3 regions of the Enterocloster bolteae genome follow, and region 3 is predicted to be linked to each of the others. Evidence: riboswitches for the same ligand, from Rfam matches in the RefSeq annotation. Region 3 holds a riboswitch; each other region holds the start of a gene.

What was found. Region 3 has a riboswitch for FMN ahead of ribD (bifunctional diaminohydroxyphosphoribosylaminopyrimidine deaminase/5-amino-6-(5-phosphoribosylamino)uracil reductase RibD). Riboswitches for the same ligand answer to the same signal wherever they lie in the genome.
Region 1: linked by a shared signal. The riboswitch ahead of CGC65_RS02930 (ECF transporter S component) and the one ahead of ribD (bifunctional diaminohydroxyphosphoribosylaminopyrimidine deaminase/5-amino-6-(5-phosphoribosylamino)uracil reductase RibD) in region 3 are both predicted to bind FMN.
Region 2: linked by a shared signal. The riboswitch ahead of CGC65_RS04840 (ECF transporter S component) and the one ahead of ribD (bifunctional diaminohydroxyphosphoribosylaminopyrimidine deaminase/5-amino-6-(5-phosphoribosylamino)uracil reductase RibD) in region 3 are both predicted to bind FMN.

Annotation. Positions count from the first base shown of each region.
Region 1 covers NZ_CP022464.2:603,195-605,455, reverse strand. Annotated here, with positions in the region: gene CGC65_RS02935 (deoxyguanosinetriphosphate triphosphohydrolase) at 1-784, opposite strand, end outside; FMN riboswitch at 1,070-1,188, shown strand; gene CGC65_RS02930 (ECF transporter S component) at 1,338-1,946, shown strand; gene CGC65_RS02925 (creatininase family protein) at 1,985-2,261, shown strand, end outside.
Region 2 covers NZ_CP022464.2:1,034,626-1,036,886, reverse strand. Annotated here, with positions in the region: gene CGC65_RS04845 (helix-turn-helix domain-containing protein) at 1-727, shown strand, start outside; gene CGC65_RS04840 (ECF transporter S component) at 724-1,350, opposite strand; FMN riboswitch at 1,583-1,701, opposite strand; gene CGC65_RS04835 (nitroreductase family protein) at 1,799-2,261, opposite strand, start outside.
Region 3 covers NZ_CP022464.2:1,478,918-1,481,178, reverse strand. Annotated here, with positions in the region: gene CGC65_RS06925 (cytidylate kinase-like family protein) at 1-287, opposite strand, end outside; FMN riboswitch at 447-561, shown strand; gene ribD (bifunctional diaminohydroxyphosphoribosylaminopyrimidine deaminase/5-amino-6-(5-phosphoribosylamino)uracil reductase RibD) at 821-1,924, shown strand; gene CGC65_RS06915 (riboflavin synthase) at 1,906-2,261, shown strand, end outside.

The sequences.
Region 1 (2,261 bases), 880 kb from region 3:
TCTTAACCGCATCCTCAATGTCCGCCGTCTTATAGGCAATATCATCCGCTGCTTCTAATATAAATGCCAACGGATGCCTTTTTCCCAATGTGCCGGTAGACTCCTGCACATCCTGGAAATTCTCCCTGTCGCCGTGGAAATATCCCATCTTCTTCGTTCGGATATCACCGCTGTCCTTGTCAATCTCCAGGGAAGATACCGGATACTTGATAATAGTTCCCAAGAGAGCTTTTGTCAAGTTCATGCCGTGCTCATCCACCAGGAAATGAAGCCTTGTCACCACCCTGAACGCCTGGGTATTGCCCTCAAAATGGCAGAAGTCCTGTACCATCTGGGGTTCCAGAATCTCCGCCAGGGTTCTCCCCTTAAATGTAAGTCTCTCCAGATTCTTCTTAAACCAATCCTGAATGGCTGTCTCGCCAAAGTGGCCAAAAGGGGGATTCCCGATATCGTGAATCAATCCGGCACACTGAAGAATGTCACACACCGCCGCCTTATGCTCCGGTGTAAAGGTTTCATCCTTGATAATAGTACGGATGCTCTCCGATATGTTCTGTCCCAGGGATTTGGCCAGGGATGAAACCTCCAGGGAGTGAGTCAGCCTGGTACGGATGAAATCACTCCTGTCCAGCGGAAACACCTGGGTCTTATCCTGGAGGCGCCGAAAGGATGCACTGCCGATAATACGGTGATAATCTTTCTCAAACTCTGTCCGCAGGTCCGTGGAGGACTGTTTCTTGTAACTGCGGATGCGGTCGTCGCAAAGCAGTGTCTGCCAATCCATACATACCTCCTTACTGCTTTCCCGCCTGAGTCCTGCCCCTTATAATCCATCAATCCCAGCAATAATACCGGGCCCTGACAGGACAAAACGCGGGATACGTTTCATTCTAGTATATCGGAAGTCGATTCCCCTGTCAAATATGCCTTTTATATGTCAGATTATGCCCTAAACATGCGTCTATATCTATTATCAACAAAATCGTGAAAAAAGCAACAAAAAACTGCATCTTTTGCAGTTGACATCCATTGTTATTTGTGATAGTTTTAAATGAGAAAAGCAAATGAATAGGTTCTTCGGGGCAGGGTGTAATTCCCTACCGGCGGTATAGTCCGCGACCCGCTGCATGCGGCTGATTTGGTGTGATTCCAAAACCGACAGTATAGTCTGGATGAGAGAAGACAATTTTGTTCCTATGAATATTGGGTGTTATCCCTTATTTATATTGACTATGAAGTTAATCTCAGGTTCCCCGGAACCTGAGATTTTTTGTTTCCTGGAACTTCATTCATTGCCGAACCACCGTATCAAAAGCACTTATCAAGGAGGATTTGCTATGAAAACAAAATGGAGTATTCAGAAACTAATTTACACCGGTATGCTGGCCGCAGTTGCCGGCGCCCTCATGTCACTGGAATTTTCCGTTCCAATGATGCCGCCCTTTTACAAGATTGACTTCAGCGATGTTCCGTCCATTATTGCCCTGTTCCTCATGGGGCCTGCTTCAGCTGCCTGGGTGGAAATCATTAAAATCATTATCAAGCTTATCACGGTAGGCACCAATTCCATGTATGTAGGGGAATTTGCCAATCTCATCGGAGTTGCATTGTTTGTAATCCCAATGTGGGCAGTTTACAAAAAAGGCGGGAAGACCCGCCGGGCAGCAATCGCGTCATTGGCTGTCAGCGTCCCCATCCGGACTCTGTTCGCCTGTTTCTGCAATGCATTTATCACCCTACCCCTTTATGCAGCGGCCATGGGACTCCCTCTGAACCAGGTGATTACCATGGTGGCCGCGGTCAATCCGGCCATCAGCGATCTGACCACCTTCATCTTTTTAGCTACCATTCCCTTCAACCTGATTAAGCTTGGACTTAACTGCTTTGTGGGATATCTGCTGTACACCAGACTGCTGGCAGTTTATCCGGCTGTGAGAACCGCGTGAGGAAATGCGGGTTAAAAAACAATCAGGAGGTTATACACATGATACGAAATTATCGGGACTTAACCCGGTTAGAGATGGAGCAGGTCAACAAGGATGAAACCATTGTACTGATTCCCCTGGGCGCGCTGGAGCAGCACGGAAACCAGGCGCCTCTGGGTACGGACGATATCATCGCAGAGGCCATGACAGACTATATACGCAGGGAGTTGGAAGGAGAGCCGTCATCTGAGGATTCAGATTTTCCCATGCTGGTATTTCCGGTCATCCCCGTAGGTCTGAGCACAGAACACAGGAACTTCTGCGGCTCCATTACAT
Region 2 (2,261 bases), 440 kb from region 3:
GCGGCTGCGGGACGAGGACTGCAAAGTCATTGATGTTGCTTTTGATTTGGGATTCGGAAGCGTGGACGGATACCAGAGGGCATTTCTCCGCGAATTCGGCTGTAATCCCCGTGAATACGCCGCTCATCCCGTTCCCCTGTATCTGATGACCCCCTACGGCGTAAAATACAGATTCACAGAAAAGGAGCCCATGAATATGGAACAAATTAAGAACGTATTTATTCAGGTCATTGAAAAACCAGCCCGCAAGGTCATCCTTAAGCGGGGCATCCAGGCGTATGATTACATGACCTACTGCAATGAAGCCGGCTGTGATGTGTGGGGACTTCTCACCAGCATCAAATCCATAAGCGGCGAACCGTTATGCCTCTGGCTCCCCGAACAATACCGCCCGGAGGGTACATCCCAATACGTTCAGGGCGTGGAAGTATCCTCAGACTACAGCGGTCCTGTGCCGGAGGGCTTTGATGTAATCCAGCTGCCGGCTGCCAGTTACCTCATGTTTCAGGGAGAGCCCTTCGAGGAAGAGGACTTCTGCCAGGCCATACAGATGGTTCAGACAGCCATGGAACGTTACGATCTGTCGGTCATCGGTCTGGCCCCTGACCCTGAAAATCCCAGAATTCAGCTGGAACCCATAGGGACCAGGGGATATATCGAAATGCTTCCGGTAAAACAGGCTGTATCCTCATCTCATTCACACCCGGCGCCGGCTGTTAATCCTTAAGAAGCCTTAACCGCCCGCCGTCCTGAATCCGAATGGATGATAACGCTGACCCTTTTATAGACCAGGGCGGTGAGCAGGCTTACAATGGCGCCTTTCAGTATATTAAAGGGGCCTACAGCCAGGATTACGAATGTCCACACATTGCTGATAGCCGGGTTGATGGCCGCGCCTGCAGCAATGATGGTGTCCAGGGGCATGAAATGGGAATAGAACGGAAGCATAACAACCGCATTGAGTATCACAGCCACAATTGTCATGATTACAGTTCCCGCAGCCATTCCCATGACAGCCCCCTTTTTCGTCTTTTTAAGCCTGTAAATAATACCGGCCGGCAGCACAAGGGAGCATCCAAAGCAAAAATTGGCAAACTCCCCCACAAATCCCGTGCTGGTAGGCTTTAGTATCAGCTTCACCAGTATTTTCACCAGTTCCATGACAACGCCTGCCACAGGCCCCAGGGCAAAGGTACCCACAAGCACCGGCACCTCACTGATATCCATGCCGTAAAATGACGGCGCGATAAATGGAAGCGGCACCTCAAAAATCATAAGCACTGCCGCCAGGGCGCCGAACATGGCCATGACGGTTACATTCCTTACACTGAGTAAGTGATTCTGTTTCATTTCCCTATCCTCCTTGTTATGAGCACTTAGTGACCGTATTTTGGTCACTTACGTGCGATACATGACCCTTCACTTGGTGAGGTCTCCCACGAACCTAGTGAAGGGGCCCGTTATGAGCACTTGGTGTCCGTTTTCCGGTCACTTACGTGCGTATATGTGTCCTTCGGAATGCGTGCACTATAAAAGCCCCGGATACGCAAATAATCCGGGGCCTGTTCATCTACCACTTACACACCTTCTTCTCTCATCCAGACTATACTGTCGGTTCTGGAATCACACCAGATCAGCCGCCGTAGCGGGTCGCGGACTATTACCGCCGGTAGGGAATCACACCCTGCCCCGAAGAACTTTATTTAATTATAGCTGAATCATAGCACATATGAGGGTGGTTGGCAATAGGCTGCGCCATAATTTCCCCATTTCCCCATTTCAAACCCAACGTTCTGACTCAGCGCTTCCAGACTACCACGTCCTCCAGCTTTTTGCGCGGACGTGGCGGCGGCGATTCCTCCGGATACCCAAAGGCCACGGCTGCCACCAGCTCATCCCCGCAGTCCATCCATGCGCACAGCTCCTCATAGGCAAAGAATATGTCGCAGATCCACAGACTGCCGATTCCCATATCCGTTGCTTCCAAAAGCATATTCTCAATTGCCGCGCTGACAGACTGGATATTACAGAGCTCATAAATCCTGTCCTCGTCGTTGAGGGGAGAAAACATCCCCTTCCCCAGGGGATTCAGGACAAATATGACCACAGGCGCCTGTTCCATGATTTGGACCGTGTACTCCGCGCCTCCCAGGTGCCTGCTGCTGTCCGGCAGCATAGCTTTTCCTGCCTTCTCCCGCTGGATTCCGGCCTGAAACGCCCTCAGCATGTTTTCTTTTGCCTGTCCCTGAATGACCATAAAT
Region 3 (2,261 bases):
TGGAACCGGAACAGATTGTCCGCCGACACCAGGTCGGAGCCAAAGGAAGGACTTCCCTTTTCCGGGGTCAGGCTCTTGATAATCTTATACAAAAGCTTGTTTCCCGCCTTCTCGTCTGCCAGATAGTAATAGCTCTCCTTGATACCGCTTTGGTCTGAATTCATGCGCAGGATATTCTTGTCATAGAAATGGATTCCCAGTTCCTTGGCCAGCCTGGCGCCGATTTCACTGCCGCCGCTGCCGTACTGTCTGCCAATGGTCACAATGAGTTTCTTTCCTTCCTTCATACGCCCATCCTCCTGTTCTGACAGCGCAGGCCCACGCCTGCTTCCATGGTTTGCTTTCATGGTTTCATTATAGCACAATGCGCCCTGAGATTTAACCGTTATTCCAAAAATCCTTCTTGACATACCGCCGCACAGTGCTTATAATAACACTCAATTGAATAATATCTTCAGGGCAGGGTGCAATTCCCTACCGGTGGTACAGCCCACGAGCCGCAAGGCATGATTCGGTGAAACTCCGAAGCCGACAGTACAGTCTGGATGAAAGAAGATGGAACGATGACATGGACGCGCTTATGCGCTTTTTGTGGCTGGTTGAAAGTGCCCTGGAATGAACTATCATTCCAGGGCTTTTGTGTACCTCCCACCCCCATGCCCTCCATATGGCACAGAAACTGTGCCTTGGGTTTTATATTTTCTGCCTTGAACGATACCGGTTCAAGGCATTTTTTATAGCTGTTTTTTACAGCTATGAACCAGGGGACAGGCCATGGCTGCGCCATGCGTGTCCCATCATTTGTAAAGGAGGCACCGCATTGAACGATTCTGATTACATGTCCATCGCACTGAAACTGGCCAGAAAGGGCTGCAAAAAGGTCAGCCCCAATCCCATGGCGGGTGCTGTCATTGTCAGGGAGGGCCGTATCATCGGACAGGGCAGCCACCTTTATTTCGGTGGGCCCCATGCAGAGCGGAATGCCCTTGCATCCCTGACCGAATCTCCCAGGGGCGCAACCCTGTATGTAACCCTGGAGCCCTGCTGCCATCACGGCAAGACCCCGCCCTGCACGGATGCCATCATAGAAAGCGGCATCCGCCGGGTGGTCATAGGCACAAGAGATCCCAATCCCATGGTATCCGGCAAGGGCACCAAAATCTTAGTAGCCAACGGCATTGAAGTGACAGAAGGTATTCTGGAAGAAGAATGCAGGGAACTCAACCACGTATTCTTCCACTACATAAAGACCGGCCGGCCCCTTGTTATCATGAAATATGCCATGACACTGGATGGCAAGACAGCCACCTTTGCCGGGCATTCCCGATGGATTACCGGGGAGAGAGCGCGCCGAAGGGTCCATGAGGACAGAAGCAGGTATTCTGCTGTCATGTGCGGTGTGGAAACCATACTGGCCGATGATTCCCTGCTTACATGCCGTCTCCCGGATACCAGGAATCCGGTGCGGATTATCTGCGATTCACAGCTTCGCACACCGCCGGATTCCCAGGTCGCTGCCACCTGCTCCCAGGCCAGGACCATACTGGCCACCTGCTGTCCTGACAGGGAAGCATGGCTTCCCTATGAAGAAAAGGGCTGTGAAATCCTCCTCCTTCCGCCCCGTGAGGGACGCGTGGATCTGAATGCCCTCACAGAACGCCTGGGACAGATGGGCATTGACAGCGTCCTGCTGGAAGGCGGTTCCACCCTCAACTGGTCCGCCCTGAACCAGGGAATCGTAAACAGAGTGCAGGCCTATATTTCCCCCGGACTCTTTGGAGGCGCAACCGCCAAAACACCTGTGGGAGGCAGAGGGGTGGAATTCCCATACCAGGGCTTTTCCCTGGGAAAGACCAAAATCACGGTCCTGGACCAGGACATTCTTATCGAAGGGGAGTTGATGCCATGTTCACAGGAATCATAGAGGAAACCGGAATCCTGATGTCTGTTCAGGGCGGTTTATCCGGTTCCCGCCTGGCCGTCAAAGCAGACAGAGTCCTGGAGGACATTCAAAAAGGAGACAGCATTGCCGTCAACGGTGTCTGCCTTACCGCATATTCCTTTGATTCCGGCTGTTTTTATGCGGATGTAATGCCTGAAACCCTGAAGCGTTCCAATCTCGCCCGTCTTCCCGCGGGAAGTCCCCTTAACCTGGAACGGGCCATGACGGCAGGCGGCAGGTTCGGCGGACATATTGTGTCAGGCCATATTGACGGCACCGGGACCATTGTGAGTATTGCCCGGGACGGCAACGCCCTGTG